One region of the Absicoccus sp. genome, then DNA from elsewhere that is predicted to be linked to it. Evidence: a T-box and tRNA genes for the amino acid it is inferred to sense, from the RefSeq annotation. Region 1 holds a T-box; the other holds one or more tRNA genes.
What was found. A T-box is a leader RNA that pairs with one kind of tRNA and senses whether it is charged. The one in region 1 lies ahead of leuS (leucine--tRNA ligase), so its partner is inferred to be a tRNA-Leu.

Region 1 (7,294 bases):
GTTTCTAGAAGAATATAGACAGCCACGATCCATAATGTCTTCCAGCCAAAATAAAGTGTATAAACAATCAATAATAAGGTTACAGGCTCTACATTGGGAATGGCAGCCATCGCCATTTTAGAGGTTTCTAAAATAGCAGTTAAGAGTGCCATCAATACAAGCGTATGTGTGTTCCAATTATTTGCCTTGTTCATAAACGAGACGGAATTTATCGTTGTTCTTTACGGTCTGGGAATCCACGCCATTTTGACCATATTTTCCATTTACATAAATGGACCAATATGCTTTGTCTTTATTGTAATCTGCTTTTAATCCATTGACCGTTGTGATATAGGTTCCATACTCACTCTTGGTTCCTTTGATGGAAAATTCATCGGAATTTTTATCCAATTCCTTTAATGCCGCACCTAGATATTTTTTATCCGTGGATGCTTCATATGTTTTTTTCTTGCCTTGATCATCGACTACCGTTACGGTATATTCTTTGGAACCAACCATCGTCGTTGGTTGATTGGCTTGATAAATTCCAAAGAAGATGGCCGCCACAACAACCAGTGCCAGAATGAAACCAATAATTTTTTTTCTTTTCATATTCTCCACCTACTTGGCAACAATGTTGACAACTTTTCCCTTTACCACAATGATCTTTTTGATTTCTTTGCCTTCAAGTTGTCGTTGTACATTCTGTAAAGCTAAAGCACCTTCTTGTAAAGATTGGTCATCGCTGCCCACTGGCATTTCAAATTTACCACGTACTTTACCATTGACTTGCGCAATAACCATTACGGATTCTTCGACTAATTTCGACTCATCATAGGTTGGCCATGGTTCATAAGCGATGGTATCGGTATGACCGAATACGGTTGCCCATAGTTCTTCACCTAAATGTGGCGCAAAACAACTAAACATCTTCACAAAACCTTCCGCATAGTCACGTGGAATGGATTTAGCTTTATAGGCATCGTTGATAAAGACCATCATCTGAGAAATAGCGGTATTAAAACGCAACGCATCGATATCATGACTGACTTTCTTTACGGTCGCATTATAGCTTTTATCTAGGGTACCATCGTTTGTATCGGTGATCTTTGCGACTTCGGTAAAGTAACGATTGACACGTTCCAACCATTTCCGCGTACCATCTAGACCCGTAGTTGACCAAGGTAAAGCCGATTCCAATGGTCCCATGAACATTTCATAAACACGTAAAGCATCGGCACCATGTGATTTGACGATATCATCTGGATTGACCACATTGCCACGTGATTTACTCATTTTTTCACCATTCGATCCTAAGATCATGCCTTGATGGAATAATTTTTGGAAAGGTTCTGGTGTTGGCACAACGCCACAATCATACAAAACCTTATGCCAGAATCGAGAATACAATAAATGCAGAACGGCATGTTCGGCACCACCTACATATAAATCGACAGGCAGCCAGTGAGCCAACAATTTTGGATCAGCTAAGGCTTTATCATTATGCGGATCGATATAACGCAAATAATACCAACAAGAACCTGCCCATTGTGGCATCGTGTTGGTTTCTCGTTTTCCTTTGACACCATCAATTTCGACATTGACCCAGTCCGTCAAATGAGCCAGTGGACTTTCGCCATTATCACTTGGTTGATAATTGTTCGTGGCTGGTAATTCCAGTGGCAATTCATCCAATTCAACGGCACGTTGTGTACCATCTTCCATATTGATGATAGGAATAGGTTCCCCCCAATAACGTTGTCTTGAGAACAACCAGTCTCTTAGCTTATATGTTGTTTTAGCTTGCCCACAATGGTTTTCTTCCAACCATGCCAACATTTTCTTGATGGCATCTTCTTTATTTAATCCATCCAACCATTCCGAATTGATGTGAACACCATCTTCGGTATAGGCTTCTTTCGAAATATCTCCACCAGCTAACACTTGGATGATTGGTAAATTGAATTTCTTTGCGAATTCATAGTCACGTGTATCATGTGCTGGAACCGCCATGATAGCACCGGTTCCATAACTTGCTAATACATAATCAGAAATCCAGATTGGGATCTTCTTTCCGTTGACAGGATTGATGGCATATGCCCCTGTAAATACCCCGGTCTTATCTTTATTCAGATCGGTACGTTCTAGATCCGATTTTGTGGCACAGATCTTTTTATAAGCGTCAACATCGGCTTTTTGTTCAGGTGTCGTGATTTCATCCACAAATGGATGTTCGGGTGACATGACACAATAAGTCGCTCCAAACAATGTGTCACAACGAGTGGTAAAGACCGTAAATTCTTTGTCGTACCCATCAATCTTGAAAATAACATTGGCACCTTGTGATTTACCAATCCAGTTTTTCTGCATTTCAATGGTGGATTGTGGCCAATCCAATAATTTCAAATCATCCAATAAACGTTCGGCATAGGCTGTGATCTTTAATACCCATTGGCGCATGGGCTTACGAATCACCGGATATCCTCCACGTTCACTCTTGCCATCTATGACTTCTTCATTGGCTAAGACAGCCTTTAATTCTGGACACCAGTTAACAGGAATTTCATCAACATACGCTAAACCTTTTTTATACAACTGTAAAAAAATCCATTGGGTCCATTTATAATACGATGGATCTGACGTATTGACTTCACGATCCCAATCGTAACTAAAACCTAAAGATTGAATTTGGGCACGGAAATGATCAATATTTCGCTTCGTAAATGTAGCAGGGTGATGACCTGTCTGAATCGCATATTGTTCTGCTGGCAAGCCAAAAGCATCCCATCCCATTGGATGAAGAACGTTATATCCTTCCATTCTTTTTTTACGTGCAACAATATCTGTTGCTGTATATCCCTCTGGATGACCTACATGCAAACCTTGGCCACTTGGATAAGGGAACATATCCAATACATAATATTTGGGCTTGGAAAAATCAGATGTATCACACTTAAATGTTTTTTCATCCAACCATTTCTTTTGCCATTTTTTTTCAATTGCCTGATGATCGTACATTTTTTCTCCTCCTACAATAAAAAAACGTCCTGTCTAAGGACGTTGGAAACGCGGTACCACCTTAGTTATCAAATAAAAAATTTGATCACTCAACTCTTTTAACGCAAGAGAACGGATAACATTACTTATCGGCTCCTTAGCAAGTTCAAGGCCATTTCTTCTTGATTTTCACCAACCATCAAGTCTCTACGAACAAATGATACCTTTACTACTCTAACTCTTCGCCTATGCTTCGATTTTACCTTTTTTTTAAAACAGAGTCAATATCCATCGAAAGGATTGCTTTCGCATCATAATAGATCTTCATGGTCACGATACGATTGGCTTTTGGATACGTACATTCTACATACGTCTTGTGATCATTCCATTGAATAGGGATTCCATCGATCGTAACCGTCTTGGTTTTAATAGGATGAGGTGTTCCACAACGAATTGCCATTTGATTTTGTCGAATGATCTCCTTTGCATGAGACATACAAGATAAATCAATCACATTTTGTTTGGCACATTGAACCAATGCCACTTGTTGTAATGTCTCAATGGATAATATACTCAATATTTGCATCACCAAAGCGAAACAAACCAAAGCAATCCAAGTACTATACCCATTCATAGATTTGATAGGTCTGTTTTGTTCCTTGATGATCAATGGTAAGATAAATTCCTTTATTTTCTTTATAAAATATAGCCCCATCAATATTCTCCATCCATATTTCATACCCTGGTTGTTTGACCAAACGATGTTTGTCATAACGTATTTGATACGCTTCATGATTGATATCCAAGATCAAAACACCTTCTTGTACATGACAAGTGGCTAATGCGCAGCGTTGTCGTAATTGCAGGATGGCCAGTTCCACCTGGATCATATACCGAGAAGTATAGATATGATAGACACTGACGATTAGAAGCAATGCCAGCATACTGACCAATAAAGAAACATATAAAGACAATAATGTTTCAATCAGTGTAAAACCATTTTGTTTCGATTTCATGATTGATTCTGCTTTCTGCATTCGACTTAACCAAACCTGCCATCATAACAACCAATAATACACATATGGATACAATGAAAAAAGCCAATAGAGCTTCCGCCAATGTAAACCCATTCTTATTCAAGTCGACCACGTCCAGATCCCAGTTGAAAAATCAGACGATTGGATTTTTTCCCTTGGTGACAAGTAATGGTCAAGGCGGATGAGATATTCCCTTTCGCATTATAGTGATAGGTGGCCGCATCACAAGTAATGCCAGAAGGATAAGAAATAGTGTGACCATCTAAAGAAACCGAATGGGATGACCAAACAACCATTACATCTCTTTTTTCAACCATTGCTTTTTCTTGCATCACGATGCTTTGATCCAAGATTTGCTTCATGAATAAGCGAATATTTGGTCGATACGGTCGTACTTGTATTGCCAAGATGCAAATGATCATCAATACAAATAAGGTTTGGATCATGGTAAAACCATTACTGGGTTTTCGCATCTCCATTTACGATCACCACCTGTTTACCATTGGGACATGTATCTTGCCCTTTTTTTAGATAACCACCCGAAATTAATTCAGATACGGAAGACGGTGTTTTATCATGATCGATTTCATACAATAATATTTGCGAATTCACGATATCCAATAAAGCGCTGCAACCTTTAGCACGAATGATTTTTTCTTTTTGTTGGATATTGGGTAAGGTGATCAATAATAAAACCGCAACGATCAACATGACGATCATCATCTCTAAAACAGTAAAAGCATTTTTCTCTTTCATGAATCCTCCTAGAAAGTTTGTAATAAATTTAAAGGTAACAATAAGACTTGATAGAAAACCAACACCAAGATGGCGACGCTTGTATAGGCAAACAATTGTACAAACAAAATATATTTTTTGATACGGGTTTGAATTTCATACAAAACACGAGATTGATAAATAGGCAAGATATGCAACAAATTGGAACTATGCATACCCAATTGAATACAACGCATAAATAACGGATCTTTACCAAATTCATTATGAAGGGCATCCCATAAAGACAACCCCATTTCCAATCCCGATTGGATGTGCATCGCCATGATCTTGGTTGTTTTCATTTTTGTCATCATTTGAATACAAGATTGGGTCGAACAACCATTTTCTAATAAAGCCGTCCAAATCAATGAAAACGAATAATGATCGATCGAAGAAAATAAAGGCAACATATCCATTTTTTTCTGTATAAATGGGATCCAATGTCGACAAACAAAGCCAAAAATCAGTAGCAGCAGTAAGAAAAACACGATCGTATAGCCAATCTGAAGCGCACGGACCAATCCCATGGATGTAGAGGAGGAACCATAAGTCAATAAAGACGGTATGATCGTTCTTGAAAAGAAGAGAATGAGTCCATAGGAAAATAGGAAGAGAAATGTCGGATAGGCCAGTGCGCGTAAGACTTTGGTCTTTAATTCAGATTGGACAGTATCTAAAGCATCCGCACATTGGATGGCTTTATCAAATGAAAGGGACTGACATAAAATATGCAAGGTTTGAAAATAAGGATCATTGGCATTCATACATAACAGATCGACTAGTGATTTCCCTTGTGCCAAACCAGCCAATATTTTTTTATGCTCCTTAAAGCTCAATTCAACCATGGTGGCTGTATCCAATCCATGTTGATTCAATAACGCAAATTGTTTCATTTCATCCTTTGAGATCTTGTATGTCCAATTCGGCTTGTTTGTCAGTGATATCTCCTTGAATAAGAGCTTTTCGAATGGCTTGATCCAATGTGATATGCGTTGATGAATAAGCATCTTTTTCCAAGACATAGCTCAATTCCTTTCCCGTTAATAATTCATAAATACATTGTTTTGAAGACATAGAAGACATGTATAATCGCTGAGCTAAGATTGCCGTTAGTGTTGTCTTTAGCTCATATTTCGCGATGCCAAAATCCAACATACGAGAAATACTTTCCTTGCCATTTTTAGCATGTACGGTCGTAAAAACCATATGACCAGTCAAAGCGGCACGTATCACCATCTTAGCAGTATAGCTATTACGCGTTTCACCGATTAAAATCACATCGGGGTCATGTCGTAATAATTCTTCAATACCGCACTCATAAGTAAAGCCTTGTGAGGGATTGATCTCCAATTGCAGATAAGAGGGGTCTTCAATTTCGATCGGATCCTCTAAACTCACGACTTTATAACGTTTCTTTAAAGCAATTTCATGTAAGATGGCATGTAAGGTAGTGGTCTTTCCTGAATTGGTTGGACCCACACATAAAACTAGACCTTGACGTATGGTCGTCAATTGATGTAAGAATTGTCGTTGTGCAGGATCTAAGGTCAAATCTTCAATTTTCATATCGAGTTGGGTATGAAGCAAACGTAAGACACCAGTTTGGATATCTTGGTTATAGATGACACTAAATCGACAAAAGATATCGTGATACACAAATTGTCCGCTTTGTGGTATCCATGGATTGGTCAAATCAAAACGGGCATGGAATTTCAAAAATTCAAAAAAAGCAGGTTTCCATACGTTTTGATTGATATCTATCAATCCTTGCATGGTGCGCAATTGAATATGCAGTTGACCATGACTACAGGTAAAATGAATATCGCTTGCTTTTTTATTCAGTGCTAGTTGGATCAATGCATCTAATAGTTCTTCCATGTACTCTTATACGGCCATAAAAAAAAGAAGTACAAAATGTGTACTTCCAATCATTCCATAAAAGAATTCCATTGTTTTTCATGTTCAAGTGTAGAAGCTGGGCCATGACCTGGATAAACAATATAGTTGATATACAATTTTTTTAAACGATGAAGCGATTCATTCATTTGTGAATAAGAACCTGTTGGCATATCAACTCTTCCACAAGATCCCATGAAAAGGGTATCCCCTGAGAACATATATTGATCAATCAAAAAAACACAAGATCCTCTAGTATGTCCTGGTGTATGGAGAACTTCCAATTCAAAAGAGCCAATCTTACATTTTGGCAATGTAAGTGCCGTTGGTGAAATCGTGCATCGAAAGGGTCTACCAAAATAAGAAGACACATTCAATTTGTCATCCTCAAAAAAATCAAATTCACTGGAGTGGACATAGACAGGTACTGGATGTTTTTCTAAAATGCTAGGAATACCACCAATATGATCAAAATGGGCATGTGTCAATACGATTGCATCCAATCCTGCATTTTCCGTTTTTAAGATTGAATCCAATTCATCAAAAGGTCCACCTGGATCAATAACTAAAGCATGGCCTTCATTGATCACAACATAACAGTTGGTATCAAT
Region 2 (7,294 bases), on a different contig from region 1:
CATATTCAAATGGCACCCTCCTACCATGAATATTTTAAAAATACATCCAGTGAGATTGCAATCTTGACAAATGGATTCGATGATCATCAACGAATGAAATTAAAAGCTTTGGATGTTTTTGCTTATTTTGCGCCCGATCATGTATATACATCGGGACAATTGGGCTATGCGAAACCCGATCCACAAGCGTTTCAAGCCATTGCCAAGTATACCCATACAAACATTTCCGATTGGTATTATATTGGTGATAATTATATCAATGACATGAAAGGAGCAAAAGGGGCTGGCATGCATACCATTCATTTGAATCGACATCATCAAATGGAAGGAGATGCCGCCGATTATGTAGTGTATACCGAAGAGCAGTTGATCGCATTATTAAAAAAACTGGAAAATAGAGGATACGTCGTATCAAATGAAGACCTATAAAAAAAGATGGTCGCTTAGGCGGCCATCAATTTTTCTAATTGTTGTTTGATTGCTTGAATAAATTGTTCCGAATTCACTTGTTTGGTTTCTACACCTTGTGCTAAGGCACAAAGATCTTTTGTCATGATACCTGCATTCAATGTATCTAAACAAGCTTGTTCAAGCGTATGAGCGAAGGTTTGTAAATCTTCCAAACCGTCTTTTTCACCACGTTTTGCGAGAGCTCCTGTCCAGGCAAAAATTGTAGCAATCGGATTGGTCGAGGTTTTTTCACCTTTCAAATATTTGTAGTAATGACGCGTAACGGTTCCGTGGGCTGCTTCGTATTCATAATTGCCATCTGGAGAAACCAATACACTGGTCATCATGGCTAACGAACCAAATGCGGTCGATACCATATCGCTCATTACATCACCATCATAGTTCTTACAAGCCCAGATCATGCCACCTTCGCTACGAATCACTCGGGCGACGATATCATCGATCAATGAATAAAAATAAGTGATGCCAGCTGCTTCAAATTTGTCTTTGTATTCCTGATCATAGATTTCTTGAAAAATATCTTTGAACGTATGATCATATTTTTTCGAAATCGTATCTTTTGCACCAAACCATAGGTCTTGTTTTGCATCTAAAGCATAATTGAAACAACTACGAGCAAATGATTGAATCGAATCATCTTTATTATAAAGACCTTGAAGTACTCCTTTTCCTTCAAAATCAAAGATTTTTTCTTCGGTTGTCCGGCCATCTTCATCGGTAAATTTTAATGTAGCTGTTCCTGGTTTGGATACACGAATTTCTTGATCTCGATATACATCACCATAGGCATGACGAGCAATGGTGATTGGCTTTTTCCAATTGCGTACAACCGGTTGGATGGGATCGATCATGATAGGAGCACGGAACACCGTTCCATCCAGAATGGCACGGATCGTACCATTGGGAGATTTCCACATTTGATGTAAGTTGTATTCTTCTACTCGTTGTGCATTGGGTGTGATCGTTGCACATTTTACGGAAACTCCATATTTTTTATTGGCATTGGCTGCATCGATCGTTACTTGATCATTGGTTTCATCTCGATGTTTTAATCCGAGATCATAATATTCTGTTTTTAAATCCACATAGGGAAGGATCAGTTCATCCTTGATCATCTTCCATAAAATACGTGTCATTTCATCGCCATCCATTTCAACCAACGGCGTTTTCATTTGAATTTTTTCCATAGGCATCCTCCAACTATGCATCCATTATACCTTTTCTTGTATCCGTATGCCAAAACTATTTTTATTTGTGGTAATATATAGACATTGTGGAGGTAAAGAAATGATTCTTGCAACAATTCATGAAAAATCATCTTTAAAAGCTTTAAAAGAAGCCGGTTGTGATGGCGTCATCATTGGTGTCAAGCCTCTTGCTTTACATTGTCCATGTACGATTGAAAGGAACGAACTATCGCAATGGAAGGAAAATTGTGATCAATTCAACTTGGATCTATATGTCAATGGAACAAAGCTGATGATGGATGAAGATCTACCTCTTGTTTCAGATACTCTACAACAATGTCAATCCTTAGGTATCCAAGGATTTTATTTTGCAGATGAAGGCGTCTTACAAGTAGCGAAAGAGATTGGTTATCAAAATGCATTGATTTATCAACCGGAAACGTTAATAACCAATCATTTGGATGCGCAATTTTATTTAAATCAAGGCATACAAGCCGTAAGTTTAGCTCACGAATTGTCACTGGATGAAATGAAAAAAATTGCGCAAGCTCCACATTTGGAAGTATTGATCAATGGCTATTTTTCGATTCTTTATTCGCGTCGACCTCTGGTTTCCAATTATATGCATCAAGAAAATATGGATGTGCCATCGACCTTACGATATGATCTCATCGAAGCAACCCGATCGGATCGCATGCCTATTCTCCAAGATGAAACGGGTACGCATATTTTCAGTGAACAACCGATTCAATCCAGTCATGAGATGCAGACATTAAAAGAATATGGAATCTCTCGGTTTCGAATCGATTCCATTTTTCAATCCGATGCTTGGACCATTGATATTTTAAATGCATATAAAGAACACCTTGTGATGCCTGGTTCTGATCATTGGTATCATCAACAAACGATTCGAAAAAAGGAGGAGCAGAAATGAATAAAATTGAATTGTTAGCTCCTGCTGGTAATCTGGAAAAAGCTAAGATCGCCATTTTATATGGGGCGGATGCAGTATACATTGGTGGAAAACAATTTTCCCTGCGTTCACGCGCTTCGAACTTTTCTTTGGACGAGATGAAGGAGTTGGTCGATTTTGCGAATGACCACCATGCCCATGTGCATGTAACGGTCAATATGTTACCACATGAAGATGATCTGGAAGGCATCCAAACCTATTTGCAGCAATTGGATGCCATTGGTGTCCATGCGATCATTGTGGCCAGTCCATATATTATGACATTGGCAAAATCATTGGGGTGTCATTTTGAAGTGCATGTTTCTACCCAACATTCAAGCACCAATTCAAAAGCTATCCAATTTTGGAAAGAACAAGGCATGGATCGTGTTGTTTTGGCGCGAGAATGCGGTATGGAACAAATCCAAACGATGGCTCAAAAACAAATTCTGCCGATTGAGATATTTATTCATGGAGGCATGTGTATTTCCTATTCGGGTCGTTGTGTTTTAAGCAACCATATGACTTTGCGAGATGCCAATCGTGGGGGGTGTGCACAAAGCTGTCGATGGAAATATCATCTCATGGAAGGAAACAAAGAACTCTCGGATCCGGAACAATTATTTTGCATGTCGTCCAAAGACCTACAAGCTGTTGATGAAATTGAATCCTTTATTCGATGGGGCGTTGCTTCTTTAAAAATCGAGGGACGAATGAAGTCTGCCTATTATCTTGCTTGTGTGGTTTCCAGTTATCGTCGTTTGATCGATCATATTTATGAAAAAGGAACAGTCAGCCAAGAAGAATTAGATGCCATTAAATTGGAGATTGCCAAAGCAGAAAATCGCCAAACAGGGCCTGGCTTTTATAAAGGGTTACCGGACGAAACGGTTCAGTTATACCAAGATCATGATGAGACGGTGACCCAGGAATATGTTGCGTTTGTTATGGGTCAAAAGGATGATAAAATACAGTTACAAGTCAAAAATAAATTTGTGTTCGAAGACGCTCTAGAAATATTTGGTCCCCAAATTCCAAGTACGCCGATCCATCTTCAATGGATCGAAGATGAAAATGGAGATCCCATGAATGTGTGCAATAAACCGATGCAAATCGTTTATGCGAAATGGGATGGGCCTTGGCAAAAAAATGCAATGATTCGAAAGAGGAGAAAATAAAATGAAATTAAGTCAAAGTTTTTTTTATACATTGCGTGAAAACGCAAAAGATGAAGATAGTGTATCGAGTAATTTGCTTGTGCGAGCTGGTATGATCAAAAAGACCAGTGCCGGTATTTATATGATCATGCCAATGGGTAAAAAAGTGTTAGCGAAAGTGGAAAATATCATTCGTGAAGAAATGGATGCCAAAGGGGCACAAGAATTATTGATGCCTGCCTTGAGTCCGGAGGAAGTCTATGAAAAATCCGGTCGAAGAGAAGCGTTTGGCTCCAATATGTTTGCGCTTCATGATCGTAATGATCGTCCTTATGTTTTAGGACCAACCCATGAAGAATTATTTACGATGGCAGCCAGCATGGATGGCAAGAGCTATAAAGATTTTCCATATAATTTATATCAGATCCAAACGAAATATCGTGATGAAACACGTCCTCGTTTTGGTTTGATTCGTGTGCGTGAGTTTATCATGAAAGATGCGTATTCTTTTGACACCGACGAAGCCGGATTGGCAAGATCTTATGATGCGATGTATGATGCCTATTGTCGTATCATGGATCGTTTGGGACTGAAATATAAAGTTGTGCGGGCAGATACCGGTGCGATGGGTGGTTTATTAAGTGAAGAATACCAAGCCTTATCACCCATTGGAGAAGATATCATTGTTGGCTGTGAAGGTTGCGACTTTTCAAGCAACATGGAAATTACCGAAGTTGTTGATAATAAACCGGAGTCAACTGAACCAAAAGTGCCTTATTCAATCAAGGAAACCCCCAATGCGAAAACCATCGAAGAGGTTGCAGCTTTCTTTGGAAAACAACCGAGTGATTTTGTGAAGACTTTGCTCTATAATGCCGACGGTAAGATCGTGGCATTCTGTGTGCCGGGGGATCGTGAATTAAATGAAGCCAAAGCCATGAAGCTTTTAGGTGTTAATGAAATGGAATTGGCAGCTTTTGAAGATGTCGAACGAGTAACCCATGCCAAGGTAGGATTTGCAGGTCCAATTGGTATTGATTGTCCAGTTTATATGGATCGTCAAATCTTAAAAATGCATAATTTTATTGTGGGTGCAAATAAAACGGACCATCACTATGAAAATGTAAATGTTGAAGATTTTCAACCCGAAGCCATTGCCGATCTATGTCAAGTCAAAGATGGGGATGTATGTCCTGTTTGTGGCCAACCATTGACATTTGAACATGGTATTGAAGTAGGCAATTTATTTAAACTTGGAACCAAATATTCAAAGAGTTTAAATGTGCTTTATACGGATCAAGACAACCAGCAGAAACCGATTTGGATGGGTTGCTATGGTATTGGTTTGGAGCGTTGTATGGCCGCTGTTGCCGAACAATACAATGATGAAAAAGGCTTGATGTGGCCCGATGAAGTAGCCCCTTTCCGATTAGCCATCGTTGTGATTTCCAATAAAGATGAACGCCAAATGGAAGTGGCAGATCAATTATATGCTTTCTGTAAGAAGCGTCATTATGATGTTTTATTGGATGATCGAAAAGAACGTCCTGGTGTCAAATTCAAAGATATGGAATTGATTGGTATCCCACATCGTATCACGGTTGGTCGTGGTGTAAAAGATGGTATGCTTGAATGGACCGAAAGAGCAACCGGAGAAAAGACGGAAGTATCTTTGGATGATATTGAAGATCGAATCATTGAAATTTATGAAAAATAGATAAAAAATGCTTGGCATTATACAGGATCCATGTTATTATAAACAAGGTCGAAATGAGCTTGCAATTATACAATGGATCTTGTATAATAAATAAGCACCTGGTTCCGTAGCCAAGAGGCTAAGGCAATAGACTGCAACTCTGTGATCATCGGTTCGACTCCGATCGGAACCTCCATTTATGGGGTCGTGGCGGAATTGGTAGACGCAACGGACTTAAAATCCGTTGGGAGTTAATTCCCGTGTGGGTTCAAGTCCCACCGTCCCCACCATCGATAATAAACCCTTTATTTAAAGGGTTTTTTATTTTAGTGGCCTACATTTGGCCTACTTTTGATTGCATTTTTCACTCACGATTTAAATAATTAATGTGTAACAAATGGAGTGGGGACTGATACGTTTCTGCCATTCACAAATGATTTACGATCATCTTTTTATTCGGATACAAATACCTATAAAGAGTGTGTTAGAGATTGGCTCGCAGCACACACCAACCTACAGTATGCAAGGTGGTAAAGCCAATATAATGGGGAATACCATGTCCTATCATCATGATAGGGCTTTTTTTGCATGGAGGAAAACAAGAACGTTCGCAACGCGATTAGAAACTTATCGAGATAAAAGAATTTGGTGATATTTAGAAGATGAACATACAAAAAAGGAATTTCTGCATCATTTTTTTACATATGGAATCAAATACATACATACGATAGAGAAGTCTTTACGAATGTAGACTTAGGTAATCATGATCCGAATAAAATTCATTTCATTGACGGAAGAATTTTATATGTATATTCTTGTCAAAAAAATACCGGATGTTTAAAGAATGTCGTATATATTGATTTCAAGAAATATTTAAACAATCGGTTTTGTTATATCGTGAGTAAAAAGCAACGCGTCAACGATTGTGTGTCTTTCCAAATGGTATTCAATATATTGGATAATCCTTTTGATATTGTGAGAATGATTAAAAAAAATCGCTATGATTGATTCATAGCGATCATCGAAATTGTCGCATACAGATCTTGTTTCGGACTTGACCTACATAATACAAGGAGCCAAAGAAACAAACAATGGATGAAATCGAACGGGTTTGATCCACAATTTGATCCAATGATGAAACAATGGCAGGATGTCCCTTCGATTGGATGATATGAGCTAATGTTTGTGCATCCAGGGCTCTTGGATTGGGTGGTGTGATCGTATAGAAACAAGACGATATAGGACCTAGAATATCGATCATTACTTCATAGTCTTTATCTTCTAGAACACCCATTACAAAGGTTATTTTTTCCGCTTTGAAATAAGTCTCTAACGATTTTTTTAACTGGTATACACCTTGCACATTATGAGACCCATCGACAATACGAATGGGATCTTTTTGGATGATTTCAAAGCGACAAGGCCAAATCGTCATTTTAATACCACGATGTATATCAGCCGATGCAATTGGATATCCCTTTGTTTGTAGGATCTGAGCGGTTGTGATGGCCATCATTGCATTTTGCACCTGATATGTACCCAATAACTGTGTATGGTAGTCATGAAACGATTGACCCGATAGATCTTTTGTATCGGCTTGTATAGAAGGCACAATATGCATTTTCGCATCCCTTTGTTGGCATTGGGAAGCAACGACTTCAAGGACCTCTTGGGTTTGCGGATAGACGATCACATCACAATGCGGTTTGATGATACCCACTTTATGCGATGTGATTTCTGATAATGTATGGCCCAACAATTCCGTATGATCCAAACCAATGGCTGTGATCAAGGCACAAACAGTATGGGAAACGACATTGGTGGCATCGAC

Region 2: it has a tRNA-Leu gene. The T-box ahead of leuS (leucine--tRNA ligase) is inferred to sense a tRNA for this amino acid. The anticodon was not compared.

What each region holds. Positions count from the first base shown of each region.
Region 1 is NZ_JAXDRQ010000011.1:30,996-38,289, forward strand. It holds gene SOS22_RS02080 (hypothetical protein) at 1-152, opposite strand, end outside; gene SOS22_RS02085 (DUF4430 domain-containing protein) at 178-591, opposite strand; gene leuS (leucine--tRNA ligase) at 601-2,997, opposite strand; T-box leader at 3,030-3,228, opposite strand; gene SOS22_RS02095 (hypothetical protein) at 3,236-3,610, opposite strand; gene SOS22_RS02100 (hypothetical protein) at 3,597-3,992, opposite strand; gene SOS22_RS10860 (prepilin-type N-terminal cleavage/methylation domain-containing protein) at 3,958-4,125, opposite strand; gene SOS22_RS02105 (type II secretion system protein) at 4,109-4,492, opposite strand; gene comGC (competence type IV pilus major pilin ComGC) at 4,470-4,769, opposite strand; gene SOS22_RS02115 (type II secretion system F family protein) at 4,778-5,680, opposite strand; gene SOS22_RS02120 (ATPase, T2SS/T4P/T4SS family) at 5,682-6,665, opposite strand; gene SOS22_RS02125 (MBL fold metallo-hydrolase) at 6,716-7,294, opposite strand, start outside.
Region 2 is NZ_JAXDRQ010000007.1:16,369-23,662, forward strand. It holds gene SOS22_RS00750 (HAD family hydrolase) at 1-429, shown strand, start outside; gene SOS22_RS00755 (NADP-dependent isocitrate dehydrogenase) at 444-1,658, opposite strand; gene SOS22_RS00760 (peptidase U32 family protein) at 1,759-2,592, shown strand; gene SOS22_RS00765 (peptidase U32 family protein) at 2,589-3,788, shown strand; gene SOS22_RS00770 (proline--tRNA ligase) at 3,790-5,484, shown strand; tRNA gene SOS22_RS00775 (tRNA-Cys) at 5,585-5,659, shown strand; tRNA gene SOS22_RS00780 (tRNA-Leu) at 5,665-5,753, shown strand; gene SOS22_RS00785 (folylpolyglutamate synthase/dihydrofolate synthase family protein) at 6,482-7,294, opposite strand, start outside.